Regions from separate parts of the Saccharopolyspora terrae genome, predicted to be linked through region 1. Evidence: riboswitches for the same ligand, from Rfam matches in the RefSeq annotation. Region 1 holds a riboswitch; each other region holds the start of a gene.
What was found. Region 1 has a riboswitch for cobalamin ahead of metE (5-methyltetrahydropteroyltriglutamate--homocysteine S-methyltransferase). Riboswitches for the same ligand answer to the same signal wherever they lie in the genome.
Positions count from the first base shown of each region.

Region 1 (7,312 bases):
CGGGCTGAACTCCGAGGTGTGCGAGCAGTACATGCGGTTCATCACCAACCGCCGCTGCGCGCAGCTCGGCCTGGAGCCGGTCTTCCCGGAGACCGACAACCCGTTCCCGTGGATGTCGGAGACGATGGACCTGAAGAAGGAGAAGAACTTCTTCGAGACCCGTGTGACGGAGTACCAGTCGGGCGCGGCGCTCACCTGGGACTGAGGGGCGGTTCTGGTCCGAACCGACCGGACTTCGATCGTGGACGGTTCGGACCGGAACTGCCCGGTGCACCATCACCAGGGCCGCTGGTGGTGGGGACCCCGCTGGATCAGGGGCGGGTGCGGTGGGCTGCGTCGGTCATGTTGCGCAGCGCCGGTTCGACCTGCGGGTAGTCGCGGGTCTTGAGACCGCAGTCCGGGTTGACCCACAGCCGGTCGGCCGGGACCGCCTTGAGGGCGGCCCGCAGGAGCTCCTCCATCTCCTCCTCGTCGGGCACCCGGGGTGAGTGGATGTCGTAGACGCCCGGCCCCACGCCCCGGTCGAAACCGACCTCGTTGAGGTCGGCGAGGACCTCCATGCGGGAGCGGGCCGCCTCGATGCTGGTGACGTCGGCATCGAGCGCCACGATCGCGTCGATGACGTCGCCGAACTCCGAGTAGCACAGGTGGGTGTGGATCTGGGTCGCCTCGGCGATCCCGGAGGTGGCCAGGCGGAACGACTCCACCGCCCACTCCAGGTAGGCCGGCCGCTGCTCGGCCCGCAGCGGCAGCAGTTCGCGCAGCGCGGGCTCGTCGACCTGCACCACGCGGATCCCGGCGGCCTCCAGGTCGCGGACCTCGTCGCGGATGGCGAGCGCGACCTGGCGGGCGGTGTCGGCCTGCGGCTGGTCGTCGCGGACGAACGACCACGCCAGCATCGTGACCGGCCCGGTCAGCATTCCCTTGACCGGCTTGTCGGTGAGCCGCTGCGCGTGCGCCGCCCACTCGACGGTCATCGGTTCCGGTCGCCGCACGTCGCCGAACAGGATCGGCGGCCGCACGCACCGGGAGCCGTAGGACTGCACCCACCCGTTGTCGGTGGCGGCGAAACCGTCGAGCTGCTCGGCGAAGTACTGCACCATGTCGTTGCGCTCGGGTTCGCCGTGCACCAGCACGTCCAGGCCGATGTCCTCCTGCAGCGCGATGACCCGTTCGACCTCGTCGCGCATCCGCTGCCGGTAGGTGGCCGCGTCGATGCGCCCGGCGCGCAGCGCGGCGCGCGCCTTGCGGACGTCGGTGGTCTGCGGGAACGATCCGATCGTGGTGGTCGGCAGCGGTGGCAGGCGGAGCGACTTCTGCTGCGCTTCCCGCCGCTTCGCGTAATCGGTGCGACGGGAGTCCTGCGGGCGCAGCGAGTCGAGTCGCGCGCGAACGCGGTTGTCGCGCACCCGCTCCGCCCGCACCCGGTCGGCCACCGCCGCACGCGCCTCGATCAGCTCGGGCTCGACGACCTCGCGGCCCTCGCGCAGAGCCCGCCCGAGGGTGACGACCTCGCGGACCTTCTGCGCGGCGAACGACAGCCACGGCTTGACCTGCGGATCGAGGTTGGTCTCGGCGTCGACGTCGTAGGGCACGTGCAGCAGCGAGCAGGACGTGCCGATGCTCACCTCACCGGCCGAGCCGAGCAGCGTCGCCGCCGCGGTCATGCACCGGTCGAGGTCGGCGCGCCAGATGTTGCGGCCGTCGATCACCCCCGCGACCAGGGCCTTGTCGCGCAACCCGGGTGTGGCGACGACTCGGTCCGCAGTGGACGGTTCGGTGACCAGGTCCAGGGCGAGGCCCTCGATCGGCGCGGCGGCGAGCACGCCGAGCGCGTCACCGGGATCGCCGAAGTAGCAGGCGGTGAGGATCGCGGGGCGTTCGGCGAGGTCGCCGAGGCGCCGGTAGGTGTTGCGCAGCGCGTCGAGCTCCTGCGGGGTGCGGTCGGCGGCCAGCGCGGGCTCGTCGAGCTGCACCCACCGGGCACCGGCCCGGTGGAGTTCCCCGAGCAGCTGCTCGTAGGCGTCGGTGAGTTCGGCGAGCTTGTCCAGCGGGTCGAAGTCCTCTTCGGACGGTTTGGACAGCAGCAGGAAGGTCAGCGGCCCCACCAGCACCGGCCGGATCTCCACCCCGAGCTCGCGCGCCTGGAGGAACTGCTCGACGGCGGTGCGGTCGGTGAGCGAGAAGCTCGTGTCCGGACCGATTTCGGGGACCAGGTAGTGGTAGTTGGTGTCGAACCACTTCGTCATCTCCAGCGGCGGCACGGCCTCGGTGCCGCGGGCCATGGCGAAGTAGGTGTCCAGCGCGCCGAGCCCCAGCTCGGCGTAGCGGCGCGGGACGGCGCCGAAGGTGACGGCGGTGTCCAGGACGTGGTCGTAGTAGGAGAACGTGTTGCCCGGCACCGAGTCGAGGCCGGCTTCGGCCAGACCCCGCCAGGTGTCCTCCCACAGCCGGCGCGCGACCTCCCGCAGGTCCGCCTCAACGCTGCGGCCCGCCCAGTAGGACTCCAGGGCGCGCTTGAGCTCCCGGTTCGGGCCGATCCGGGGATGTCCGAGTACGGTGGATCCGATCTTGCTGGTCAACGCTCTCTCCTCGCGAGCTCGACGTGGTCGGTCGAGGACTTCGCGACAGGCACGCGCCGACCAGCGGACGCACGTCGCCCGCTGATCGTCCGCCAGGCCCTCCCGCGAGACCTCGGACCAGCGCGCACCGTCGGTGCGCGCGCCGGTGGCAGGTCTTCGGACTCGCGGGCACCCGGTCTCGTCTGCAAGACCGGTCCTACTGGCCGTCGCTTCCCGGACGCGTGACGTCCAGTGCGTGATGACGGCGGTCGTTCCCGCTCACCGCTGCGGGGCAGTCCCGGATTCGCACCGGGTTCCCTCTTGCCTCGTCCCATCGCGCTCACCGCTCGACCGGACGAACCACCAGCACCCTCAGGCTAACCATCCGCGGGCACGAGACAACCCCGCGCAGCTCCCGGCGCGGTCCCCGTCTCGGCTCTGAGCTCCCGTTCGACACCTGGAGGAGATCCCGATCACGCCGGTGCTCAGCCGGTCTTGGCGGCACCGATGGTGAAGGGCGTGCCGAACGGGTCCTTGATCTCGGCGATGCGGCCGTAGGCCATGTCGTAGGGCGGCTGGACCACACCGCCCGCGTCGGCGGCGCGTCGCGCGGTGGCGTCGGCGTCTTCGACCATGAACAGCGTGCCCCAGGACGAAGCGGGGGCCGACGGGTCGCCGAGGATGCCGCCGATCTCGTGGCCGTCAGGTCGGCGCAGGAACGTGAAGTCGTCCTCGCCCAAGTACCCGTCGCTGTCCAGGCTGAAGTCGAAGACCTTCGGGTAGAACTCCCGCGCCGGACCCGGGTTCGGGGTGACGAGATCGTTGCGCAGCAACGTGTTCGGCTCGTTGACCAGGCGGGCGCCGACGTGGCGGTTGCCGTGCCAGAGCCCGAACTGCCCGCCGACCGGGTCGGAGAGAATCGCCATCCGGCCCTTGTCCATCACGTCCATGGGCGGGGTGATCACGTGGCCGTCGGCGGCCTCCGCCTTGGACACGGTGCCGGCGACGTCATCGGTGGCGAAGTAGACGTTCCACCAGAACTCGGTCGCTCCCGGGTCGTGGTTGGGCATGAGCGCGGCGACTTCCCTGCCCCGGAGCAGGCACATCGTGTAGCGGCCCGTCTCCTCGGGCCCCACGTCGAACTCCCATCCGAACACGGCGCCGTAGAACTGCATCGCACGATCGAGGTCCGGGGTCCCCAGATCGATCCACGCGGGCGTCCCGTTGGGCTGCACCGCATCGACTTCCGCCATGACTCCTCCTCAGCTTCCGGGAACTGCCACGACGGTAACCAGCGGCCCCGACAAATCGCCCACCGAGCGCGGGAGTGTCACCCCTGGTGACGCGGAGGAGCGCTCAGGACTTGATCGGGGACCACGCCCGCAGCCACGTGTCGGGATTGCTGAGGTCCGGGGTGGCCGTCGCGTTGCGCACGACCGGAACGCGCATCAGCATCCCGAAGTTGTCCGGGTCGGCGATCCGGTGCTTGAGGCGCTCGTGGTTGCGCTCGCGCAGCTCGGGGTCGGTCAGGCAGCGGACCGCGCCGAACCCGCCGCGGGTGAACACACCGCTGCACAAGGTCAGGCTGCGCCGCACGTTGTAGGGGTTGGGGAAGCGCGCCAGCATGCCCACGTCCTCGATGAGCCGGTCGTCGTGCAGCGTCGGCCGGTACTGCCGGGACTCCTCGGCGACCTCGAAGACCTCTCCGTGCCCGAGGTCGTCGACCTCGACCTGGCGCACCGGGAGGCCGAAGCGCACCTGCCGCCGCATCGGGTTCATCGCCGGGCTGCCCAGCAGCACCAGGTGCGCCTGCAGGTCGTGGGGGTCGATGCGGCGGGCGATGTCGAAGCGCACGTCCGACACGGGGTTCAGCGCCCGGACGTGCCCGTAGAGCTCGATCAACGAGTCGCCGTCGGCGTAGGAGGACATCCCGATGTAGTTGCGCCGCTCGGGCGAGGCCAGCGGCGAGAGGTTCCGGGCCGGAACGCGCCCGGTGAGGATGCGCACCGGACCGCCGTCGGGGAACCTCCAGAAGTCCGAGAACCCCTGCGCCGAGGCGGAATCCTCCGAGTGGGACCGCAGCGCGTCCAGCTCCTCCTTGAGCTTCGCGCGGACCCGGCGCTCCTGCTCGGAGAGCGAGGCCGGTGACGGAAGTTTGCCGTTCCTCGCGGGGTTCTCGGCCGCGAAGAAGGTCGCGTAGTCGCCGAGCCGCGGCGGTGGCGGCACCTTCACGCCGCCTTCCCACTGCGAGACGCTGGAGACCGCCACGCCGAGCACCCGCGCCAGCTTCCCCTGCGTCAGACCGTGCCCCTGGCGCAGTTCCCGCAGCCGTGCGCCGAGACCGGACCGCTGTGCACTCACCACCGCTGCCTCCTCGCGATCAGGTCTTCGGTCGCCACTCGTAGAGCCGGTTCGCCGGGTTCTGCAGGTCGGGCGTGCCGGTCACGTGCCGCATCACCGGAACCCGCATCAGCACCCCGAAGCGGTCGAGGTCCTCGACGTTGTCGCGGAGGTAGGAGAGGTTGCGGTCCCTGGCCTGCGGATCGGTCAGGCAGCGCACCGCGCCGAACCCTCCCCTGGTGAACACGCCGCTGCAGAAGGTCAGCGTGCGGCGGATGTTGTTCGGGTTCGGGATCCGCGCGAGCATTCCGACGTCCTCGACCAGCTGATCACCGCGGAAGCCGGGTTTGAGCCTGCGCTCGCCGTCGATCTCGAACACCGACCCGTCGGGGACGTCCTCGTCGGGGACCTGCCGGACCGGCCACTCGGCGGTCAGCCACTCCACCCACGGGTTGGCCGCGCCGCTGCCCAGGAACACCAGGTGGGCGCGCAGGTCGTCGTCGCCGAGGTTCTCGAGCCGGATCTCCACCTCTGAACGCGGGTTGGCCGCGCGCACCGTCCCGAACAGCTCCACCGCGGCGTCGAGGTCGGCGCAGCGGGCCAGCGACAGGAAGTTGGGCTCGCTGGGGGTGCCCAGCGGCGACCAGTGCTTCTCGCTGAGACCGCCGGTGACGATGAGGACCGGCCCCCCGTCGGGGAAGTGCCAGAAGTCCTGCCTCGCTTCGGCTTCCACGGGGTCGCGCATCTCGTCCAGCGCCGTCCGCAGCCGGTCGAGCTCCTGCTTGAGCCGCAGGCGCTCTTCGCGCTGCTCGCCGGTGAGCTGGTTCTCCGGCGGGACCCCGCCGGTGGTGGCGCCTGCGGCGAAGAACGTCGCGTAATCGGCCAATCGGGTGAGCGGCGGCAGTTTCGCCCCGCTCTCCCAGGAGGAGATGCTCGACACCGCGACTCCGAGGGACCGGCCCAGCCGAAGTTGCGTCATACCGCGGGATTCGCGCAGCTCGCGAAGTCGCGAGCCGAGCCGTCCGGTTCCGCCCTGGTTCCCGGGACGGGCCATCGCGCCGTCTCCTTCACTCCGTTCGGATAATTTCACCAAACTTCACTGAACCGCTGAAGACCAGCAGATACTGACACCTCGGGTGCATAACGGCAAGTCGTTGCCCCACAAAGACATTGACGGTTTGTTGAGGTAATCGCATACTGACGGCGTCGCGTTTCACTCGGCGGAGAAGAACTTCAACGAAGAAGTGAAATTTCACCGCGGAGCGGGCGCTCGGCGTCTCGGATCCATCGGAGGCGCGGCCGGCGAATCGTCGGCCGGACATGCGAACGCCCCCGGAAATCGTTTGGCCACGACCGGGGGCGCTGCGCGCACTCACGATCACCCTCACAACGGGAAACACCCGTGAAGGGAGCTCGCATGTTCACGATACTCCCGGAGGTGCTGGCGGCAAACGACCCACCGGTCGTCACCCCTGACACCGTTTCCTCCGTCCTGCAAGGAATGCTGTTCGGCATCCTGGTCGCGCTGTTCGCGGCGGCGGTGGTGCTAGCCCGGGCGATGTCCGGCCTGGCGACCATCGCCCGGTCGGTGCTCGGCCCGCCCGCGGCCGTGTTCACCGTGCTGTCGGTGCTCGCCCTCGTCCTCCTCGCCGGGAACGCGGGGGCCGTTCCATGATCCACCGACCCGATCCGCACCTGGCGGGCCCGCTGAACATCGGGTCCGCCTCCGGTGCGATCGGCCGCACCGACCTGCGAGTTCGCCCCGGAAGGCAACTCGTCGGTAACAGATCGGAACGACCCCTCCCGATTTGTCCGAACCTCATTGCGCGGGTGCGTGACCTCGATTACGTTCCGGCTCATGCCTGCCGCGATCTCCTCAGAATTCCGCTCGGTCCCCGACATGCTGCGCGATCGCGTCCAGCGGTCCGGCGACAGCGAGGCGTTCCGCTACCCGGAAGGCGAGCAGTGGCGCTCGCTGACCTGGTCGCAGACCTGGGAAAGGGCGCGGGCGATCGCGCTGGGGCTGCACGCGATCGGCCTGGGGTCGCAGCAGCGGTGCGGGATCCTGGCCGGCACGCGGATGGACTGGATCCTCGCCGACATGGGCGTGATGTGCGCCGGTGGCGCCACCACGACGATCTACCCCACCACCACGGCCGAGGGCTGCGCCTACATCATCTCCGACTCCGGCTCGACGATCGTCTTCGCCGAGGACGACGAGCAGATCGCCAAGCTGCGCGAGCAGCGGGAGAACCTGCCCGAGCTGACCCGCGTCATCACCTTCGACGGAACCGCCGACGGCGACTGGGTGCTGAGCCTGGCCGACCTGGAGGCCCAGGGCCGCGCCAAGCACGAGGCCGAGCCGGAGCTGTTCGACCAGCTCGTCGAGGCGGTCGGCATCGACGACCTGG
Region 1 is NZ_SMKS01000019.1:27,614-34,925, reverse strand. It holds gene E1181_RS13525 (ribonucleotide-diphosphate reductase subunit beta) at 1-205, shown strand, start outside; gene metE (5-methyltetrahydropteroyltriglutamate--homocysteine S-methyltransferase) at 312-2,582, opposite strand; cobalamin riboswitch at 2,713-2,941, opposite strand; gene E1181_RS13515 (VOC family protein) at 3,047-3,814, opposite strand; gene E1181_RS13510 (helix-turn-helix domain-containing protein) at 3,918-4,922, opposite strand; gene E1181_RS13505 (helix-turn-helix domain-containing protein) at 4,942-5,955, opposite strand; gene E1181_RS13500 (hypothetical protein) at 6,319-6,576, shown strand; gene E1181_RS13495 (AMP-dependent synthetase/ligase) at 6,760-7,312, shown strand, end outside.

Region 2 (7,312 bases), on a different contig from region 1:
CTGAGCAACTCAGCCACGGAAGACAAAAAGAAAGAGCCCCGCGCTCAACCGGCCTGGGGGTCGCTGGGAGCGCGGGGCACTTTGGAGGTCCACCCCTGGGGGTCAGGTGGACTGGCGGTCACCGTACCAATCCGACCGTTGGGTCGGTACTCACAGGGTTGAATCTCGTAACCAAAACGAGACTAAGCGGCCAACCCGCTGTCACCGCTGACGGCGCGCACGACTCCGGCGACGTGTTCGGCGGAGAGCTCTTCGAGCCGCAGGCTGGGTCCGCCCAGGGCTGCGGCCACCTGGTTCGCCAGTCCGAGCTTGACGGGACCGTTCTCGCAGTCGACCACCACGGAGGCGGTTCCGGTGCCCGCGAGCACGCGTGCGGCGCGCAGGGCGTCGTCGACGGCCTGCTTGCTGCCGGTGGCTCCTCGGACGCCGACGGTGGCCTTGCCGTCGGTGAGCAGCACGACGAGCGGCCGGCGCTGCGGGTCGCGGGTGCTCTCGGTCTGGATGACGTGCTGGGCGCGCAGCAGTCCGTCGGCGAGCGGGGTGCGTCCGCCGGTGCGCATCCGGCGGAGCCGGGCGGCGGCGATGTCGACCGACGAGGTGGGCGGCAGGGCGACTTCGGCCTGGTCGCCGCGGAAGGTGATCACGCCGACCTTGTCCCGCCGCTGGTAGGCGTCGCGCAGCAGGGACAGGACGGCGCCGCTGACGGCGGTCATCCGGTCGCGGGCGGCCATCGAGCCGGAGGCGTCGACGGCGAAGAGCACGAGGTTGCCCTCACGGCCTTCGCGCAGGGATCGGCGGACGTCGTCGGGGCGCAGGACGAGGCCGGGTCCGCTGCGTCCGCGCGCGGCTTGGTGGGGCGCGGCCGCGGCGAGGGTGGCGGTGACGTGCAGTCCGTGCCCGTCGACGGTCGTGGCGCGGGTGGTGCGCCCGCTGCGGGAGCGGGCGCGAGACCGGCGGCCGGGTGCGCCTTCGCCGAGTCCGGGCACTTCCAGCAACCGGGCGCGGAACGACTGCCCGGCGCCGACGGGGGCGCGTTCGGAGTCGCCGCCACCGGGCTGCTGGTCCTGCTCCTCGCCGCCACCGCCTCCGGTGGGGCCGGTGGGCTCGTCCTGGGGTTCGCCGCCTCCGCCGGGACCGCCGTCGGGTCCTCCGTCGGGGTCGTCGTCGGGGTCTTCCGGCGGCTGGTCCTCGGCCTGCTCGGCCGCGTCGGAGAGGGCCTGCTGCAGCTGGTCCTCGGCCATGCCGGGTTCGTCGAACGGGTCGCGGCGGCGCCGGTGCGGCAGGGCGAGGCGGGCGGCGGCTTCGACGTCCTCCTCGGTGACGGCGTCGGCGCCGCGCCAGGCGGCGTGGGCGATGGCGGTGCGCGCCAGCACCAGGTCGGCGCGCATGCCGTCGACGTCGAAGGCCGCGCACAGCGCGGAGATCCGGCGGAGTTCGGAGTCGGGCAGCACGACGTCCTCGACGCGGGCGCGGGCGGCGCGGATGTGCTCGGCGAGTTCGGCGTCGGCGTCGGCCCAGTGGGCGGCGAACCCGGCGGGGTCGGCTTCGAAGGCGAGCCGGCGGCGGACGACCTCGGTGCGGGTGCCGACCTCGCGGGAGGCCGCGACCTGCACGGTGAGCCCGAAGCGGTCGAGCAGCTGCGGCCGGAGCTCACCCTCTTCCGGGTTCATGGTGCCGACCAGCAGGAACGACGAGGCGTGCGAGACGGACACGCCGTCGCGCTCGACGTGGGCGCGGCCCATGGCGGCGGCGTCGAGCAGCAGGTCCACGAGGTGGTCGTGCAGCAGGTTGACCTCGTCGACGTAGAGCACGCCGCGGTGCGCTCCGGCGAGCAGGCCGGGCTGGAAGGCGCGGACGCCTTCGGTCAGGGCGCGTTCGAGGTCGAGCGAGCCGATGAGCCGGTCCTCGGTGGCACCGACGGGCAGTTCGACGAGCTGCGCGGGCCGCCGGGTGGCGGTGTCGCCGTGCGGCGCGTCGGGGCACTGCGGGTCGGGCGCGGTGGGGTCGCAGCCGAAGCGGCAGCCGTCGACGACGTCCAGCGCCGGCAGCAGCGAGGCGAGGGCGCGCACGACGGTCGACTTGGCCGTGCCCTTCTCGCCGCGCACCAGAACACCGCCGATGCGCGGGTGCACCGCGTTGAGCAGCAGCGCGAGCCGCAGGTCGTCGTGGCCGACCACGGCGGAGAAGGGGAAGCGAGGGGCAGCGGACATGCCGGTGTGGTTCCTTCCTCGGGGTGCGGACGCCCCGCTGTCGGGAACAAGGGGCCGCAGTGTCCTGACTCCCGGATCGTCACGTCCCTCCGGCCTTCCCAGGTCACCCCGGTGGCTCGCGCGGGAGGTCCGCTCCCCGGTCACAGTGGCGCCGACCGTGCCGGACTCGCACCGGCTTCCTGCCAACACCCCTTGCAAACGGATTCACCGACATCGTCCCAGACGTCGATCAAGCGCCCAACCTTCCGGCGCCCCAACTCACAGTTCGGAGTTGGGGGTGGTTGCTTTGCTTGGCGGTGCCAGCAGCAGAACCTGAGCGGCTCCGTGCACTCCGTGCGCCACTCCTGATGTATAGCCAATACACGGCGTCGCGGCGTACTCGCCACGAAGCCGCTGGAGAACCCGCGGCGGTGCCAGCTGAGTCCCACGCCTAAAACGGACACCGCATCCCTGAAGGCACCTCAGCGTCCGGCGGTCACGCCCGCGCGGCGGGGTTCGCGGCGCATGTCGACGTGCGGAATGCCGTCTTCGAGGTATTCGTCCCCGGTCTCGACGAAGCCGAAGGAGGCGTAGAAGTCCTTGGCGTAGGTCTGGGCGGACAGCACGGCGGGCGAGTTCTGCACCTCGGCGACGGCGGCGCGCATCAGCTTGCGGCCGATGCCCAGGCCGCGGGCGCTCTGGGAGGTGCAGACGCGGCCGATGCGGTAGGTGCCGTCGGGGTCTTCCAGCAGCCGCAGGTATCCGAGCACGTAGTCGTCGGCGGAGTCGACCCAGAAGTGGCGGGTGGAGTCCTCCAGGTCGCGCCCGTCGAGCTCGGGGTAGGGGCACTCCTGCTCGACGACGAAGACGTCGACCCGCAGCCGCAGCATCCGGTAGAAGTCGGAGGCGTCGAGGTCTGCGGTGTAGGCGCGTTGCACGGCGGTCGCGAGCGGCTGAAGGGTCACCCTTACCTGGATATCACAGGACTTCCCGGTTTCCCGCACTCGCCAGCGGCGGGAGTTGTGCAGACCACTCGCCCGCCGCTCACAACGGGTAGTTCGACAGCCTGGTGTAGACGCCGGGCGTGCCGGGACGACCGCAACCGGTGCCGTAGGACACCACGCCGATGAGCCGCCCGCCCGCGACGATCGGCCCGCCGGAGTCGCCGGCGCAGGCGTCGCGCCCGCCTTCGGGGTATCCGGCGCAGAACATGCTGCGCGGGTCGTAGTTCGGGTAGGCCGAGCGGCAGGCCTCGTCGGCGGCGACGGGCACCTCGACGGAGCGCAGGCTGTCCGAGTTGGGGCCGTTCTCGCTGGTCCGGCCCCATCCGTAGACGCGGGCCATGGCACCCGGTTCGTACGGCGCGGTCTCACCGGGCGCGACCACGGGGAGCGGGCGCTGCGGCAGCGGTGCGCTGAGCTTGAGCACGGCGAGGTCGTCGCCGGTGGTGAAGTCCTCGTAGCCCGGGTGCACCCACACGTCGTCGACCTCGGCTTCGCTGCCCTGCGAGCTGCGCAGGTCGGTCCGCCCGGCGATCACGCGGACGTCCTCGGGCGAGCGCTCGGCCCCGGTGAGCGGATCGTGCGCGCAGTGCGCTGCGGTGACGACCTCACCCGCGCGGATCAGGGTGCCGCCGCAGAACTGGTTGCCGTACCGGTCGGTCAGCGCGACCACCCAGGGCGCGTCGTCGGTGGTGCTGCCCGAGCCGCCGAGGATCCGGGACTGCGGCTGGTCGTCTCCGGTGATCGCCGGGTCCGCGTGGGCGGCGGGGCTCGCGCCCGCCAGGGCGGTGACCGCTCCGGCGATGGCGAGCGCGCGCAGCGCACGGGTCTTGTCGGCGGATCCCTGTTCGTCGCGGCCCAAAGTCGGTGCCTCCAGCTGTCGCGGTCATCGGCGGAGCGGACACACCGTAATCGCACGCACACCGAAACATCACGAGTCGCAACTCACAGTTTCGCCGGAAAATATTTCGTTAAACTCGACTCCGGAAGCAAATCCTTTCGCGAATGTCGCCGTTGGCAGTCGCACCTCCATCCCAGGGCATCGCGGAACCGGGGTACCTCCACCACCGGCACCCGCCGATCTCACCTGACCGGATGACGAGAAGAACCTGATCAAGCGATGTGGCAGTGCGTGCTGCCCGAAGTGGAGAGGAAATCGCCGTGCTCCTGGACACGACGCCGTTGCCCGCCTTCCTGCTGGCGAGCGCGGTCGTGATCATCACACCGGGAGTGGACGTCTTCCTGCTGCTGCGCACGTCGCTGAACCACGGCCGCAAGGCGGGACTGCTGGCGCTGGCCGGAATCCACACCGCCAGCGCGCTGCAGGTCGCGCTGGTCATCTCCGGGCTGGGCGCGCTGATCACCCAGGCGCCGGGCGTGCTCGTGGCGCTGAAGTGGGTGGGCGCGGCCTACCTGCTCTACCTCGCGGCCACCATCGTGCGCGGGTACTGGCTGACCAGGCGCGAGTCCGGCTCGCTGGACGTTCCGCCGCCGGATGACACCAACCCCTACCTGCGCGGCCTGCTCAGCAACCTGACCAACCCGAAGATGCTGCTGTTCAGCCTCGCGTTCCTGCCGCAGTTCGTCGGTGCGTCCACGCAGCCGGCGCTCCAGCTGGTCGCGCTGGGCGTGTTGTTCCTGGTGCTGGCGGCGATCTGGGAGGTCACCATCGTGCTAGCCGCCGCCGGGATCGCCGACCGGCTAAAGAACCCCCGAGTCTCGAAGTCGCTGGACGCGTTGAGCGCGACGGCTTTCGTGACCATCTCGATCGGTCTCGTCGCGAGCTGACAGCAGGGTCAGCAGCGCCAACCCGGCCAGCACGAGCAGCACCACCGGCACCGCGACCACATCCGAGAGCAGGCTGATCACGAACGGCGTGCAGAACCCCAGGTAGGCCAGCACCCACATGATCGCGGTCAACCCTGCCAGCTCGGACGGTCCGGCGATGCGGCCCACCATGGTCAGGCAGTAGGTCGAGACGAAGCCGTAGCCGGTGCCCAGCGTCAGCGCGGCGAGCAGGCCCAGCCACGGCTGCGCCTGCCACGCCGCGACGGCGGCCAGCACGAGCCCGGCGGCGATGGCCAGCAACCCGAACACGGCCGTCGCCCGCACCCCGCGCCGGGCGATCCGGCGAGCCCAGGGCTGCACGACCGCGCCGAAACCGGGCGCGCACAGCGTCGACACCCCCGCGTAGAGCACCTCGTAGCCGGGCGCGTGGACGGTGACCTGGGCGGGGAGCACGGCGAAGCCGACCGTGGGGCACAGGAAGATCCACGGCGCGACCGGCGCCACCCGGCGCAGGAACCGCGGATCGCGCACTCCCCTGCCGCGCGGTGCTCCGGCCGCCGGCTCGACGCGCGTCTCCGGGCAGCGCAACGCCAGCGGCAGCGTCACCGCGCACAGGACCAAGTGCGGAACGTAGGCGCTGACCAGCGGGAACGGCCCCCAGGTCGCGACCAGCGCGGACACCAAGCCGCTGACGCTGAAACCGGCCGCCAGCAGCACACCCGCCCTGCGCGCACCGGCGCCGTCCTCGGTCGCGGTCCCGAACGGCGGGTGCGACAGGTCGCGCACCCAGGCGCTCCCCGCGGCGAGCACGGCACCGGTGCTCACCCCGACGACCAGCCGCCCGACGATCAGCCACGGCACCACGTGCGCCCCGAGCATCAGCGCCACCGTGGCCAGCGCGCTGAGCACGATCGCCCAGATCACCACCGGCTTGCGCCCGCGCCGATCGGCCAGCGGACCCCCGAACAACAAGCCGGGCACCAGCCCGACGACGTAGAGCGCCAGCAACCCGGTCGCCGCCGACGGGCTCAGCCCCAGCTCACCCCGGTAAGCCCCCAGCAGCGGCGAGAACTGGTTCGCACCCCACCCGGCCACCATCAACAGCAGAGCAGCCGGCACCCACACGTTTCGCACACCTAACGTTCTACGCGCAGCCCCCACCCCAAACACCAACCGTTCGGATTTCCCGAACAGCTTCAGCTCCGCAAGCGCTCGAAGGCCACCGCGAAGCGCTGAAGCTCCTCATCGAGGACCCGGTCGATCCGTTGCACCTAGTCCACGCTCTGCGGTGGACCGCCCGTTCGTCCGCGTTCCACGATCGGTTCACCTTCACAGGCCTCTTCCTTCTCGCGGTCCTCGAAACTCACTGTTCGTCCATTCCTTCCGCTCTCGCTATCGCCGAAATGGGGCGCTGATCAGAGCAGTTCTAAGCTCCACAAGTGATCACCACATCACCCGGCAGCCTTAAGGCATTCGCCGACGAATCGTTCCGCGAGGCAGGACTCGGAGGCTTCTACGTCTTGGCTGCGGCGATCTTCGAGCCTGATTCCGAAGATGCGGCCCGCGATGCCATGCGGGATTTGCAGGGCAAGCGCGCACCGCTGAAGCTGCACTGGAACGAGATGAATCAACAGCTGCGTCGTAACGCAGTAAAAGCCATCGCTGATCTCGACGGGTTCTACGTGGTGGCGATCGGCTCACCCGTACCGACGCGGCGGCAGGAACGGGCACGTGCCGCGTGTCTGGTCCAGCTCACGTTCGAACTTCACGGCCTGGGTGTGACTGATCTGTGCATGGAATCGCGTACCCCTGAACTGAACCAACGCGATGTCAACACCGTCCGCGGCGCCCGATTCTGCCTGCCAAAAGGGACGATATTCCGCATCGATCATCTTCCGGGGAAGCAGGAAGCGCTGCTGTGGACCGCTGACATCGCCGCCGGAGCCGTTCGTGCTCAGCATGAGGGGCGTGCGGATTACCAGCCGCTACTGGGCGACATCCTCCATGAAGTAGATGTCACGACCGACTGCTGACTCACCTCACCCTGACATGCGTAAGGCCAGGGTCCCGGTCTACCCCGGGTGCACCTGGCCCTGCGACTCGCCCGACACCCACGATGCCGGACTCCTGCGAAAAGCTTAACGCGCTTTGCCGCGCTCTTCCATGACACGATCGACTTACCACGCGTTGGCGAGCATGTGTCGTTATGCGCGCCTCTTTCGCTGGTTTCGGAGTTGCTCGGGTTCTACCTTGCCCGCATGGAGTTGCGGCGGTTGGAGACGTTGCTGGTGGTGGCCGAGGAGGGGCACTTCGGCCGGGCCGCCGAGCGGTTGT
Region 2 is NZ_SMKS01000054.1:18,215-25,526, forward strand. It holds gene E1181_RS23855 (putative cobaltochelatase) at 183-2,210, opposite strand; cobalamin riboswitch at 2,246-2,418, opposite strand; gene E1181_RS23860 (GNAT family N-acetyltransferase) at 2,672-3,154, opposite strand; gene E1181_RS23865 (S1 family peptidase) at 3,234-4,052, opposite strand; gene E1181_RS23870 (LysE family translocator) at 4,352-4,978, shown strand; gene E1181_RS23875 (MFS transporter) at 4,892-6,112, opposite strand; gene E1181_RS23880 (hypothetical protein) at 6,418-7,011, shown strand; gene E1181_RS23885 (LysR family transcriptional regulator) at 7,237-7,312, shown strand, end outside.
Region 2: it holds a riboswitch for cobalamin, as region 1 does, so the genes downstream of both, E1181_RS23855 (putative cobaltochelatase) here and metE (5-methyltetrahydropteroyltriglutamate--homocysteine S-methyltransferase) in region 1, are expected to answer to the same signal.

Region 3 (7,312 bases), on a different contig from region 1:
TGGCTTCCTGGACGACCGCGACCGGGGTGTCGGCCGGTCGGCCGTTCTTGATCAGGACCTCGGCGAACGCCTCGATGCGCTGGACCGCCATGAGCAGCACGAGCGTGCCGCGCAACCGGGCCAGGGCCTCCCAGTCCACCAGGGACCGCTCGTCGTCCGGGGCGACGTGGCCGGAGACCACGACCGCCTCGTGCGCGACGCCCCGGTGGGTGACCGGCACGTCGGCCATCGCGGGCGCCGAGAAGGCGCTGGTGATGCCGGGCACCACGGTCACGGGGACTCCGGCTTCGGCGCAGGCCAGCAGCTCTTCGAAGCCGCGGCCGAACACGTACGGGTCGCCGCCCTTGAGCCGGGCGACGAACTTGCCCGCGCGGACCTTCTCGATCAGCGTCTCGTTGATCACCGACTGGCTCGCCGAGCGGCCGTAGGGGATCTTCGAGGCGTCGATGACCTCGACGTGCGAGCCCAGCTCCTCCAGCAGCTCGCGCGGCGCCAGGTGGTCGGTGATGACCACGTCGGCCTTGGCGAGCAGCCGCCGTCCGCGCACCGTGATCAGGTCCGGGGCACCGGGGCCGCCGCCGATCAGCGCGACGCCGGGGGCGTGCGGTTCGGGGTGCTCGTCGATCACGCCGGACTGCATCGCTTCCAGCAGCGCGTCGCGAACTCCGGCGCTGCGGCGCGGTTTTCCGCCGGCCAGCACGCCGAGCAGCAGCCCGTCGTGCTCGGCGACGGCGGGGGTGACCGCGCTGCCCTCGGTGGCGTTGTCGGAGCGGACGCAGAACACCCGGTCGCGTTCGGCCTCGGCGCCGACGGCGGCGTTGACCTCGTCGGACGAGGTCGCGGCGACGGCGTACCAGGCGCCGTCGAGGTCGCCGTCGCGGTACTCGCGACGGCTCCAGGTGATCTCGCCGGAGTCGGCCAGCGCTTCCACCGCGGGCGTCGCCTGCGGGGCGATCACCTCGACGGCGGCGCCTGCGTTGATCAGCCGGGGAAGCCGTCGCTGCGCGACGGGTCCGGCACCGACCACGACCACGCGGCGACCGGCGAGGTCGAGTCCGGCGAGGTAGTGGTTATCCGTTTGAGTGGCCATGTGCGTGTCCGTGTGCGTGACCGTGCCCGGTCGGGTCGTCAGGGTGGTGGTGCGGCGTCTGCGGTGCACCCAGTTTGTCCTCGAAGCCCGGCAGCAGCACCCGGTACGCGCAGGTGTCGCAGTTCATCCGGATGTCGCCGTGCAGGGCCTCGTGGTATCGCTCCACGACGAGGTCGACCAGGGCGTCGCAGTCTCCCAGATATCCGGCGACGTGGAGCGGGAGCTCCGGTGCGGTCTGGGCCCACTCGCGCGCCTGCGTCACGACGCGCTGCGGCAGCACGCCGTCGAACAGGAAGTACGGGGCCACCACGACGCGCTTGGCCCCGAGCTTGCGAGCCCGGTCCAGCCCGCCAGGGACGTCCGGCGATGCCAGGGAGATGAACGCGGTCTCAACCGTCTCGAAACCGCAGGTCTCCTGCAAGAGGCGTGAGACCTTGCACACCTCGGCGTTGGCGTCGGGGTCGGTCGAACCGCGGCCCACGAGAACCACTGCCGTGTCCGCCCATTCGTCGCGCGGGACCTGCTCGGCGATCCGCTCGGCGAGCAGCTCCAGCAGGATCGGGTGCGGGCCGAGCGGGCGTCCGAAGACGAAGGACGTGCCCGGGTGGCGGCGGACTTCGCGTTCCAGCGCGGCGGGGATGTCGCCCTTGCCGTGCCCGGCGGCGACCAGCACCAGCGGCACCGCGGCCATCCGGCGGTGGCCCTTGTCGGTGAGCTCGGTCCAGGCTTCGGTGACCGCGGGGGCGGACAGCTCGATGAACCCGCCCGAGCTGTCGACACCGGCTGCGGACATCCGGGCCTTGAGCCGTTCGAGGAAGGCGTGGAACTGCGCGACGCCTCGTTCGTCCACCGTGCCGTGGCCCACGACCAGCAGCGGTTCGGTCACCGGTTACCTCCAGGTTCTGCCCAGTAGAGCAGGGCGTTGATGGCGGCGGCGGCGATCGCCGCACCACCACGTTCGGTCAGGGTGCTCACGGCCGGTAGGCCGCTGCGCCGCAGTGCGGCCTTGCTGTCCACGGCGCCGACGAAGCCGACCGGGACTCCGACGATCAGCGCCGGTTCCAGTTCGCCGTTCTCGGCGAGCCGGAGCAGTTCGAGGAGCGCGGTGGGGGCGTTGCCGACGGCCCACACCGCGCCGCGCGGGTGTTCGGCCGCCGCGAGCCGCATCCCGGCCGCGGAGCGGGTGAGCCCTTCCGAGGCGGCGAGCTCGGTGACGCCCGGGAAGTCCAGGCCGATGCGGACCTCGCGGGCGGTGATGCCGGAGGCGACCATGCGCACGTCGGTGATCAGCGGCGCACCCGCCAGCAGGGCGTCGCGACCCTGCCGCAGCGCGGGTTCGTCCGCGACGACCTCGCCGGTCCAGCTGGGATCGGCGGTGGTGTGCACGACGCGTTCGACGACCGCCCGGGTCAGCGGTTCGAACCGGTCGAAGTCGGCTCGCGACCGCATGATCCGGTAGGACTCGGTCTCGATCGGATGGACTGTGCGCCTCATGGTCGTTCCTGTTTCCTATGCGATTTCCGCGCTTTTGCGGGCGGTGAACCGCCACCACGCCGCCGCACCGCCCCAGACCAGCAGGAACAGGCCCAGGGTCAGGTATCCGAGCAGCTCGAACTGGTCCGCGATCGCGGCGACCCCGCCGAGGAAGTCCAGTCCCGATTCGGCCAGGACTCCGCAGAGCACGACGAAGGCGACCAGCGCGGCGAGCCCCACGGTCAGCGCGGTGGTGGTGACGTTGACCCACAGCCGCCGCAGCGGCCGGGCCAGGGACCAGGTGTAGGCGCGGGACATCAGGATTCCGTCCACGCTGTCCACTGTGCACATCCCGGCGGCGAACAGCAGCGGCAGGCTCAGCACGGCGATGGCCGACAGGTTCGCGCCCGGGGTGACCATGGCCAGGACGGTGATCTCGGTGGCGGTCTGCATGCCGAGGCCGAACAGCAGGCCGATGCCGAACAGGTGCCAGGACCGGGCCACGCCCTGCATCCGGCCCCGCAGCACCCGCGCGAGCAGGCCGCGGCGTCCGAGGACGATCTCGACCTCGGCTTCGTCGATGGCGCCGCTGCGGGCGCGGCGCAGCAGCCGCCACGCGTCGCGCAGCACGAGCGCGTTGAGCACGGCGAGGGTGGTCAGCACGGCGACCACGATCAGGTCGACGGCGGTGGCCATGCGCACGCCGGTCTGCTCGGCCCACTGCTGGGCGGCGGGTCCGGCGATGAACGCGACCGCGCAGGCCAGCAGCATCACGACGCTGGCGTGGCCGAGGGCGAACCACATGCCGGTGGACACCGGACGCCTGCCGCGCTGCATCAGCAGCCGGGTGGCGTCGTCGATGACGGCGACGTGGTCGGCGTCGAAGCCGTGCCGCAGGCCGAGCAGGTAAGCGGTGGTGCCGGCGGCGGCGAGGCCTCCGGCGGCGCTGAACGCCTGCTCGTGCAGCAGGTAGGCACCCCATCCCGCGAGGTGGAGTGCTCCGATGGCGGCCAACAGGACCGCTGACTTCCGGCGCTCGCGCGCGCCCCAACCGGTGGTGTGCCGGCTCACTTCGGCATCCCGACTCATGGGATCTCCGACCTCCTGGGTTCTCCCGCCCGGGGTTCGGTGGCCGCGCGCCGCGGGTTCGCGGCACGGGGCCGGCGCGCAGTGTCCTGACTCCCGGATCGACGTGGTTCCCCCGCCTTCCAGCTGGTGACAGCCGTGGCGATGGGTGGGGACCACTCCCCGGTCACAGTGGCGGGACCGTCCCGGATTCGCACCGGGTTCCTGCACTGTCGGCGACAGTCATCCTTGCCTGATCTACGGTCCGAGGTCAAACCTGGTGAAATCGATCACGTTGCGTGATCTACGGGCTGCTCCCGTCGGCCGATGGCGCTTTCAACCGGCTCAATCAGGGGTACCCGGTCGGGTGAGCACAGTGCTCCGGCTCGATGCTGCGTCAAGGAGGCCACCATGAACGAGACGCACTCGATCACACTGAACCTGCAGGTCGTGGAGGCAGGGGCGAAGACGACCGCGGACGTCGGGTTCACCACTCCCGCCGGCCAGGCGCTGCACGGTCACGGCACGGCCCGCAGGCACCCCGACGACCCCGAGGTACCGCAGATCGGCGACGAGATCGCCATCGCGCGAGCCCTCTTCGAACTCGCCCACAAGCTCCTGGACAACGCCTCCAACGACATCGGAGACCGACTCCACAGGCGCGTCCACCTACCCGCCTGATACGTCGCACCCTCGGTGGTGGAGGTTTCAACCGAAACTTCCACCACCCGCTGGAGGGTCCAGTTGAAACCTCCACCCCGCTGATGACGACCCGGGGTGTTCACGCGACCTCGGCGAGGACGTCGCGGACGACGTGCGCGGCGACTTCGGCGACGTCCACGGGCAGGCCCGGCCTGGCGCGCACCCGGAGTTGAACGGGGTCCAGGCGCGGCAGGTCGCGGCGCTCGACCAGCCCGGCCGGCCGGGTCTTGGTCGAGGGCAGCAGCGTCACGCCGAGGCCGGCGCGGGTAGCGGCGAGCACGCCGGAGAGGTCGGCCGCTTCGCAGACCAGGTCGGGTCCCCTGCCGAGCGCGTCCATCGCCTCGATCGCGTGCCTGCGCAGCGTGCAGGGCTGGTCGAACACGACCATCGGCAGCGGCCGGTCCTCGGGCGGCGGCTGCCAGTCCGGGGCGGAGAACCACTCCAGCCGGAAACGACCCGCGTCGATGCTGCGGGAGCACACGGTGTCGTCGATGAGCAACGCGATGTCGATGCTGCCGCGGTCGACCGAGTCGGCGAGCCGGGCCGTGCGGTCCAGCCGGAAGCGGATCTCGCGGTCCGGGAACGCCGTGCGCATCCCCGAGGCCAGTTCGGGCAGGAGGCGGTCGGCGGCGTGCTCGGTGGAGCCGAACACCAGCGTGCCGCGCCCTTCGGCACCGAGCCTGCGCACCGCCTCGTCGTGGACGTCGAGGATGCGGCGGGCCTCGGCCAGCAGCAGCTCGCCGTCGGCGGTGAACCGGGCATGCCTGCCCTCGCGGACCACGAGCTTGCGGTCCAGCGCGCGTTCGAGCTTGCGCAGGTGCTGGCTGATCGCGGACTGCGTCAGGTACAGCGCCGCCGCTGCCCGGTGGAACCCGCCGCAGTCGGCGACGGCCACCAGGCTGCGCAGCGCGACGACGTCGAGCACTGCACTCATGCCGTCCAGCCTAGACCGATCAGGAAACGCGATCGATCGCGATTGCTTATCGTTGTTGGACGTGGCGGCGCAGGGCCGGAATTCTCTTGAGCATGCACACGTCGCGGTCGATCCCGCTCTCGCTCGCCGCACCGATCGTCTTCTTCTGGGCCAGCGGATATCCGACCGGAGCTCTGGGCGTGGCCGCCGCACCGCCGTTCCTGCTGACCGCCGTGCGCTTGACGCTGGCGGCTGCGGTGCTCACGGCGATCGCGCTGGTGGGCCGGGCGGTCTGGCCGACCGGCGGCAGCCTCGGGCACAGCGCCGCGGCCGGTCTGCTGACGCACGCGATGCAGTTCGGCGGGTGCTACGGCGGCATGGCCGCCGGGGTGCACGCCTCGGTGACGGCCCTGGTGATCTCGATGAACCCGGTGCTCACGGCCGCGCTGGCGGCGGTGCTGCTGCGGGAGCGGCTGAGCCGGTGGCGGCTCCTCGGCCTCGCGCTGGGCGTGCTGGCGGTGCTGGTCACCTTGGGCGGGCAGGTCGCGGCCGAGGGCGAGTGGAACCCGGCGATCCTGCTCACGCTGATCGGCCTGCTGGGCTTCTCGGCGGGCGGGCTCTACCAGCAGCGCTACTGCGGCGGCATCGACCTGCGCTCCGGCGCGGCCGTGCAGACCGCGGCCGCGGCGCTGGTGATCGGGGTGATCGCGCTGTTCGAGCACGGCCACGTCACGCACTGGGCGCAGGCCGGGATCTCCGTGCTGTGGCTGGTGATCACCGGGTCGGTGCTGGGCGTGAGCTGCTACCTGCGGGCGGTGGCGGTCGGCGGCGCGGCCCGGGCGAGCGCCCTGTTCAGCGCCGTACCACCGTTCACCGCCGTGCTCGCCTGGCCGCTGCTCGGCGAAACACCGTCGGTCGCAGTGGTTCTCGGCATCGCATTGGCGACCACGGCGTGCGTCCTCGGCACCCGCACCGAAACCCGCGAACCCGTCCGGACCTGACTCACCCGCGATCAGCCACCACGACCCCGGCCCGACACCGGTGGCTGCCCGATTTCAGTGGAAATCGGAACCCGGGCTTCCACTGAAATCCGGGACGGGTCTGCGACCCGAAGCCCGACGCGGCTACCTGCGCCGCGTCCGAGACGTGGCGTGCGCGAGGTCACGTGGCTCGTCGAATCCGCTCCCAGGCGTCCTGGACGTGCCTGCGCTCGGTCGCCGGTGAGCCGATGGCCAGTCGCAGGAGGGTTCGCCCACCGATCTTGGTGTGGGTGAGGTAGAGGTCGCCCGAGTCGTTGAGCGCGTTCATCACCCGGTGCGTGCGCTCGTTGGCCTCGTCCACCGGGAGGTCCGGGTAGCGCGGCCGGAAGCAGACCAGCGCGAACGGGTGCGGTTCCAGCAGCTCGAAATCGGGGTCCCCGCGCACCCATCCGGCGAACTCCTGGGCCAGCGCGACGGTGTCGCGGATGTGCGCGCGCAGCCCTTCGGCGCCGTACCAGCGCAGCACCGACCACAGCTTCAGCGAGCGGAACCGGCGGCCGAGCGGGACCTGCCAGTCCCGGTAGTCGATCACCTCACCGGATTCGCTGGCCTCGTTGCGCAGGTACTCCGGCAGGATCGACAACGCTTCGATCATCGGAGCCCGGTCGGCCAGCCACAGGGCGCTGCAGTCGAAGTTGGTCAGCAGCCACTTGTGCGGGTTGGTGCAGTAGGAGTCGGCGAACTCGGCGACCCCGTCGTTGATCCAGCGCAGCTCCGGGCACACCGCCGCGACACCGGCGTAAGCGGCGTCGACGTGCAACCAGACGCCGCGCCTCCGGCAGACCTCGCCGATCTCGCGCACGGGGTCGATGGCGGTGGTCGAGGTGGTGCCGATCGTCGCGCACACCATCGTCGGCACCGCACCGGCTTCCACGTCCGCGGCGATGAGCTCGTCGAGGTGGCGCGGGTCCATGCCGAGCGTTTCCGGGTCGGTGTCGACCACCCGCACGTTGTCCGCGCCGATACCGGCCAGCCGCGCCGCCCGCTCCAGCGAGGAGTGGGTGTGCGCCGAGACGTAGAGCGCGTGGC
Region 3 is NZ_SMKS01000054.1:387-7,698, forward strand. It holds gene cobA (uroporphyrinogen-III C-methyltransferase) at 1-1,090, opposite strand, end outside; gene E1181_RS23775 (sirohydrochlorin chelatase) at 1,071-1,976, opposite strand; gene E1181_RS23780 (precorrin-8X methylmutase) at 1,973-2,584, opposite strand; gene E1181_RS23785 (HoxN/HupN/NixA family nickel/cobalt transporter) at 2,600-3,652, opposite strand; cobalamin riboswitch at 3,732-3,856, opposite strand; gene E1181_RS23790 (DUF1876 domain-containing protein) at 4,040-4,309, shown strand; gene E1181_RS23795 (LysR substrate-binding domain-containing protein) at 4,410-5,264, opposite strand; gene E1181_RS23800 (DMT family transporter) at 5,357-6,244, shown strand; gene E1181_RS23805 (aminotransferase class I/II-fold pyridoxal phosphate-dependent enzyme) at 6,405-7,312, opposite strand, start outside.
Region 3: it holds a riboswitch for cobalamin, as region 1 does, so the genes downstream of both, E1181_RS23785 (HoxN/HupN/NixA family nickel/cobalt transporter) here and metE (5-methyltetrahydropteroyltriglutamate--homocysteine S-methyltransferase) in region 1, are expected to answer to the same signal.

Region 4 (7,312 bases), on a different contig from region 1:
TCGAGGCTCGCACCGCCGACCAGGTCGGCGGTCGTCCAGCCGTTGCTGAAACCGGCGGTGTCGCCGAGCATCCGGCGCACGTCCTCGTGGCGGGTCAGCAGCCACGAGGGCGGGCCGAACGGGGTGGGCACCCGCACGATTCCGGCGCCGTCGCGGACGGCTTCCACGTCGGGAGCCGGCCCGAACCCGCTCCGGCGGCGGTCGACCTCGATGACGGCGGGCTCGGTTGCTTCGGGCACGAGCGGTCCCCCTTGGTTAAGTCGTGTGACTTAACCAAGGTACCCGAACCGCTCAGGACGGGACCGCGCCCCGCTGCCGGACCCGCACCGCGGTCTCCTGGATCGCCTCGACCAGCCGCGCCGTCTCCCGCGCTCCGCGCAGCCAGGACCGCTCGATCTCCGGCGTCCGGCCGTCGCGCACCGCACCGGCGAAGGAGGCCAGCGAATCGCGGAACTGGTGCGAGGCGTCGAGCGTGAACTCCTCGGCGTGGTCCTGCTCCTCCAGCCGCAGCAGCGGGCGGTGTTCGGCGGGCGGGGTGAACGCGCGCTCCAGGCTCAGGTGCGCCGCATCGCCCCACAGCGCGTAGCGGGAGCGGTAGGCGTGCTGGAAGCCGAACTCCAGATCCGCGAAGACCCCGTTCTCCGACACCAGGAGCGCGTGCCCGGCCATGTCCACGCCGGTGTCGGTGTCGACCCGCAGCGTCGCACCGGCCACCGTCAGCCCCTCGCCGAGCATCAGCTGCGCGGCCCGGATCGGGTACACACCGACGTCGAGCAGGCATCCCGCGCCCAGCTCGGGGTCGTAGCGGATGTCCCCGGCGCGCGGCGACGGAACGCCGAAGGCCGAGCTGAAGGTCCGCAACCGCCCCAGCCGCCCGCGCTCGACGAGCTCGCGCACCACCTCGTGCTGCGGGTGGTGCAGGAACGCGAAGTTCTCCCGCAGCAGCAGTCCGCGCTCGGCCGCCAGCGCCACGAGTTCACCGGTCTGCTCGGCCGAGATCGTCATCGGCTTCTCGCACAGCACGTGCTTGCCCGCGCGCAGCGCGCGTCGCGCCCACTCGAAGTGCAGCGAGTTCGGCAGCGACAGGTAGACCGCGTCGATCGCGGGGGAGTCGATCATCTCCTCGTAGCTCATCGCGGTCCCGCCGTGCTCGGCGGCGAAGCGCTCGGCCCTGGCAGGCGCCCGGCTGGCGAGGCCGGCGATCCGGGAACCCTCGATCTCGTGGAGCGCGGGCAGCATTCGTCGTTCGGCGATTCCGGAGCAGCCGAGCACACCCCACGCCACCGGCTGGTTCATCTGATCCCTCGCAGACTCGTCGACGCCTCGCAACGCGTGCAGCGTAGGGGATTTCGGTGAGCGGTCGCGGGACGCTCAGGTGGTTCGGCCGCGCCGGGCCAGCAGCGCGGCGAAGGCCGGAACGCCCACCAGCGCGGTCATGACTCCCACCGGAACCTCCTGCGGCGCGGCGACGGTGGTCGCCAGGACGTCCACCCACACCAGCAGGATCGCGCCCAGCACGGCCGTGACCGGCAGCAGCGCGCGGTGCCGCGGGCCCACGAGCAGCCGCGCGGCCTGCGGCAGGACCAGGCCGACGAACCCGATCGCACCCGCCGCCGCGACGAGCGTGGCGGTCAGCAGCGCGGTGGCCACCAGCAGCACGATCCGCAGCCGCGTGACGTGCACGCCCAGTGCTGCGGCCGTGTCGTGCCCCAGCGCGAAGGCGTCCAGCGCCCCGGCCCGCGACAGGCACAGCAGCAGGCAGACCGCGCACACCGCACCCGAGACCGCCACGTCGTTCCAGCGGGCGCCCGAGAGCGAACCGAGCAACCAGAACAGCACGCCCCGGGTCTGCTCGGCGTCCGCCGAGGTGATCACGACGAACGACGTCAGGGCCGAGAACAGCTGAGTCCCCGCGACACCGGCCAGCACCAGGTGCGTCGTGGTGCCACCGGCCACCGCGCCCAAGGTCATCACCAGCGCGAACGCGACCAGCGCACCGGCGAAGGCGCCCGCGGTCACACCGATCGCGCCCGCGCCCAGCCCGAGGATCACCACCAGCACCGCGCCGGTCGAGGCGCCCGCCGACACGCCCAGCAGGAACGGATCGGCGAGCGGGTTGCGCAGCAGCGACTGCAGCACCGCGCCGCACACCCCGAGCCCGGCGCCGCAGATCGCCGCGAGGACCGCGCGCGGCAACCGCAGCTGCCAGACGATGCCCTGTCCGATCCGCGACACGTCGGTCTCGCCCAGGCCCAGCCGTGCGCCCACCACACCGGCCACGTCGGTCACCGACAGCGGAGCCGGTCCGAGCGTGACCGCCACGGCGATCGACAGCAGCAGCAGCGGAATCCCGACCAGCACGATCAGCGAGGAGGGCAGGCGCCCGGTCCTCACCGACGCTCCAGCTCGGCCAACCGGTCGGCGAGCCGCTCGATCCCGGTGATCGTGCGCATGCTGATGTTCATCTCGGTGCCGGTCATGCCCATCCACCGGCCCTCGCCGACGGCGGGCAGCCGTGACATCGCGGGGTCGGTGCGCAGGAATTCCTGCTTGGCGGCCAGGGAATCGCCTTCGCCGTCGCGGGTGAGGTCGCCGAGCACCAGCAGGTCGGGGTCGCGGGCGAGGACGTCCTCCCACGACACCTGCGGCCACATCGAGCGCACGTCCTCGTAGGCGTTGCGCACCCCGAGGGTGCGGGTCATGATCGCCGGGGATCCGGTTGATCCTGCCACGTAAGGGGATTCGGTGCGGGCGAACCAGAACAGCACCGAGGTGTCCCGGTGGGGCACGGCCTTGCGCTGGGCGTCGGCCACCCGCTGCCGCAGCTGCGCCACCAGCGCCTCGCCGCGCTGCGGGACGTCGAAGATCGTGGCGATCTCCTGCACCTCCCGGTAGATGTCGTCGAGCTCGACCGGCTCGGCGAGCGGTGCCTCCTCGGGAAAGCAGTTGGAGGGGGAGAGGTAGGTGGGGACCCCGAGCTCGGCGAAGCGCTCCCGCGAGGCCACGCCTTCGTCGGTGAACACCGCCTGGTAGGCGCCCAGCACCACGTCGGGCTCGGTGGCCAGCACCGATTCGAACGACGGGTTGTTGTCGGAAAGCCGCGGTACTCGGGAGTTCTCGGCGGCCAGCGCCGGATCGACCGGATCGGTCCAGGTCGCGGTGCCCACCATCCGGTCCGCCAGGCCCAGCGCCAGCATGATCTCGGTGGTCGACTGGTTGAGGCTCACGGCGCGGCGCGGTGGTTCGGACACCGAGACGTGCCCGTCGCAGTTGGGCAGCGACACCCGAGGCGGAGCCGACTCCGTCGCGGGAGCGTTGCAGGCGGCGAGTGCGGTGGCGCAGAGCAGCATCAAGCCCGTGCGCGTCCAGCGTAAGAACACGTTGTGCGGAAATCCTCACCCCAGGCCCATGCGCGAGACCTGGTCGGCCGATTCCCGGAACCGGTGCGGGTCCGGGGAGCCGGCAGGTCTTCGGGCTCGGGCTCCACCGGGCGAGCCGCCTTCCCGGATCGAGTGCGATCCAGTGGCTCGGGCTCGCCCGTCACCCCTACCGCTGCGCGTCAGCTCCGGCTTCCGACCGGATTCCCATCGGCCACACGTGGCACGACCGGCTCGCGATCGAGTCTAACCGGCCGGGGCGCGGTCGATCCGGCGGCCGCTGCGCCGGACCACCTCGACGTCGTGAGTCAGGCGCACTCCGCGCGCAGCATCACCCGTTGACCAGCGGTACGAGGTTCCAGTGGATGTCGGGTCCGGGATCTCAGTGGAATTCCGGTACCCGATTTCAGTGGAACTCGGGTACGAGGTTTCAGTGGAAGTCGGGTGCCGGGGTTCTGTGGAAGTCGGGTACCCGACTTCAGTGGAAGTTGGGTGCCGGGTTTCAGTGGAAGTTGGGGTGTGGATTACTGGTGCGTGCCGCCGTCGACGCGGATCTCGGTGCCGGTGATGAAGGCGCCGTCGTCGGAGGCGAGCATCGCGACCACGCCCGCCACGTGCTCCGGCGGTGCGAATCCGCTGCCGAGAGCGGGGGAGAGCTTGGTGAACAGGTCCCAGTCGGTGTCGGCGGGCAGCTTGTCCGCGGTGGTCTCGGTGATGCCGCTGCGAATCCCGCCGGGCACCAGCGAGACCGCGCGCAGGCCCTGCTTGGCGTACTCCAGGGCGATGCTGTGGGTGAACGACTGGATGCCGCCCTTGCTCGCGGCGTAGGCGGCCATGTAGGGGTGCGCGAAGTTCGCCGAGGTCGAGCTGAAGTTGATCACCACGCCGCTGCCGGTCTCCAGCAGCGCGGGCAACGCCGCGCGGGTGACCAGGAAGGTGCCGGTGAGGTTGACCGCGAGGATCCGGTTCCACAGCTCCAGCGAGCACTCGTGCGTGTGCGCGCTGTGCAGCATTCCCGCCGCGTTGACCAGCACGTCCAGCCCGCCCAGCTGCTCGGCCGCGGCCGGCACCGTCGCGTCGACGGCGTCCTCCTGGGAGATGTCCAGGGGCAGGGTGCCCAGCAGGTCGCACGTGCCGGCCGCGGCCGCGCGCCGCGAGGTCTCCTTCAGCCCGGTCTCATCGATGTCGGTGGTCAGCACCCTGGCGCCTTCGTCGAGCAGGCGCAGCACGCTGGCCTGCCCGATCCCCGACGCCCCACCTGTCACGAGCACGCGCTTGCCGTTGAGCCTGTCCATCGCGATCGCGTCCTTCCGCACCCTCGAACGCCCCGACCGGGCCTTCGTGAGGCTCAACGCACGACCCGGCCGGAAGTTGCTCATGAACCGAGGGTGAGCAGTCGATCGTCCGGTGTGGACGAATGTGACGAACGTCGGTCACAGCGAGTAGATCTCGGGGTGGACTCCACACGGAGCGTTAGTTAGGTTAGGCGCACTTAACTCACTGCGAGGTGTGGAAATGCGCTGGATGCGGACCCTGGGGCTGATCATGGCAGTCCTGCTGGGAATCGCCTTGACCGGCTGCGGCGCGGCCGGTCCCGAGAACGACGAGCCCGCCGCCGCATCGGCGGACGGCCAGTTCCCGGTCACCATCAAGACCGCGTTCGGTGACGTCACCGTTCCGGAGCGTCCCCAGCGTGTCGTCGCGCTGGGCTGGGGCGACGCCGAAACCGCGCTGAGCCTCGGGGTGCAGCCCGTCGGTGCCGCCGACTGGCTGCCGGTGGGCGGTGACGGCGTCCCGCCGTGGATCCCCGCCGACAAGCGCTACGCCACGCCGCCGAAGATGCTCGGCACCATGGAGGTCGACATGGAGGCCGTCGCGGCGCTCCAGCCCGACCTGATCCTCGACACCCGCGCCAGCGGCGACAAGGAGCGCTACAACCTGCTCAACCGGCTCGGCGTTCCGGTGGTGAGCATCCCGCCGGGCGGCGAGAGCTACCTGACCACGTGGGACCAGCAGCTGGACATGGTCGGCAAGGCGCTGGGCAAGTCCGCCGAAGCTGCCCAGCAGAAGGCCGACCTGGAGGCCAAGTTCCAGCAGGCGGCCGCCGCGCACCCGCAGTTCGCGGGCAAGACCGTGGCCGTCGGGGCGAAGATGGTCGGTTCCTACGGCGCCTACGTCAACGGCGGTTCGCGCCTGGAGTTCATGGAGCGGCTGGGGTTCCGCCAGTCGCCGGCCGTGCAGGCGGTGGCCGGGGACAACTTCTTCGTCAGCGTTTCGCCCGAGCGCATGGACCTGTTCAACGCCGACCTGACCGTGATGTTCCCGATCGGCCTGTCCGCCGCGGAGGTCGACAGGGATCAGATTTTCCAGTCGCTGCAGTCGGTCCGCGAGCACCGCGCCGTCGTGCTGCACGACGAGCAGGCCGTGCAGGCGTTCTCGGCGGGCACCGCCGCGGGCATGTCCTACGCGGTGGATGAGGTCGTGCCGCTGATCGCGCAGGCCCAGGCGGGCTGACCCGCTCCGAGGCGCACCACTGATCAGGAGAGAACGGTGCCCTCGTGGGATCCGGCCGAGGCCGAGCAGGTCACCTCAGAAGCGCAACTCCGCGAGGTCGTCGAGCCGCCGTTCCCGGAGATCGCCGAGAAGGCGGTCTCCGGGAACGACGACGTCAGCCGCCGGTTCATCGAGCGGTCGCGGTTGTTCTTCGTGGCGATGGCCGACCTCGCGCTCAAGGGCGTGCCCCCGGCGCTGGCGGTGGTCGTCAACGTCGAGGAGCTGTTCGTGCACTGCGGCCGGGCGCTGCTCAAATACGGGGTCTGGCGGGTCCGGGACCTGGCCGGAGGGCGAGCAGCCCGGCGTGATGGCGCTCTTCGAATCCCAGCAGGCGCTCACACCTCGGGTGTGACGCTGCGAGCGGGAACGACCGGGACCGCCAGCAGTGCGAAGCACCCGGCCACCGCGAAGGCGATCGGGTAGCCCGCGACCGCGATGAGGGCTCCCATCACCGGCGGGACGGCGGTGGCGGTGAGCGACTGGCCGGTGTTCTGCGCTCCCATGGCCCGCCCGCTCCAGTGCGGGCCCGCGATCTCGGCCACCGCGGTGAACGCCAGGCCGTTGTGGGCCACCGCGATGATCGAGGCGGCGATCATGAAGGCCAGCGCCAGGGGAGTGCCGGAGAACGCCGCCAGCCCGCCCATCGCGATCGCCGAACCGAAGGCGAAGTAGCGGATCGGGCGCACCCGGCTGCCGATCCGGTCCGACCAGATCCCCGCGCCGACCCGGCTCAGGGCGCTGAGCAGCTGCGTCGTGCCGACCAGGGCGCTCGCCGCGGCGGTGGTCCAGTGCTGGGTCGCGATCAGCCAGACCAGCATGTAGGTCCAGACGGTCTGCTGCGGCACGGTGAGCGCGATCGAGACGCCGTGGATGCGCAGCAGCCGGCGGTCGCCGCGGTAGGGGTTCGCGCCGTGGCCGGATCGCCGGGACTCGGCCATCGACGGCCGCGGCGGGTCCACGATCATCGCGGCCACCAGCGCCGCCGCCAACGCGCACACCGCCGCCACGGTCAGCATGGTCACGGCGAGGCCGCTCGCCTCGACCAGGTTGGGCACCAGCACCGCGGTCAGGCCCACCCCGAGCGGTTGCGCGGTCTGCCGGATCCCCATCGCCATGCCCCGGCGCTGCGGTGGGAACCAGCCCGAGACGACCCGGCCGCTGGCCGAGTTCGAGCTGGCGCCGGCCGCGCCGCCGAGGAACAGCAGCACCGCCAGCAGCACCAGCGAGTCGGCCAGCGCCGCCGCGGCGGCGCTGATGGCGAGCATGCTCAGCCCGATCAGCAGCGACACGCGCTCGCCGATGCGGTCGACGATCGCACCCCAGATGATCAGCGTGCACATGGTCCCGGCCAGCGGCGCCGCGGCGATCAGGCCCGCTTGGGA
Region 4 is NZ_SMKS01000009.1:125,293-132,604, reverse strand. It holds gene E1181_RS08895 (cytochrome P450) at 1-239, opposite strand, end outside; gene E1181_RS08890 (Gfo/Idh/MocA family protein) at 292-1,296, opposite strand; gene E1181_RS08885 (FecCD family ABC transporter permease) at 1,372-2,394, opposite strand; gene E1181_RS08880 (ABC transporter substrate-binding protein) at 2,391-3,380, opposite strand; cobalamin riboswitch at 3,445-3,626, opposite strand; gene E1181_RS08875 (SDR family NAD(P)-dependent oxidoreductase) at 3,902-4,672, opposite strand; gene E1181_RS08870 (iron-siderophore ABC transporter substrate-binding protein) at 4,893-5,891, shown strand; gene E1181_RS08865 (hypothetical protein) at 5,928-6,353, shown strand; gene E1181_RS08860 (MFS transporter) at 6,266-7,312, opposite strand, start outside.
Region 4: it holds a riboswitch for cobalamin, as region 1 does, so the genes downstream of both, E1181_RS08880 (ABC transporter substrate-binding protein) here and metE (5-methyltetrahydropteroyltriglutamate--homocysteine S-methyltransferase) in region 1, are expected to answer to the same signal.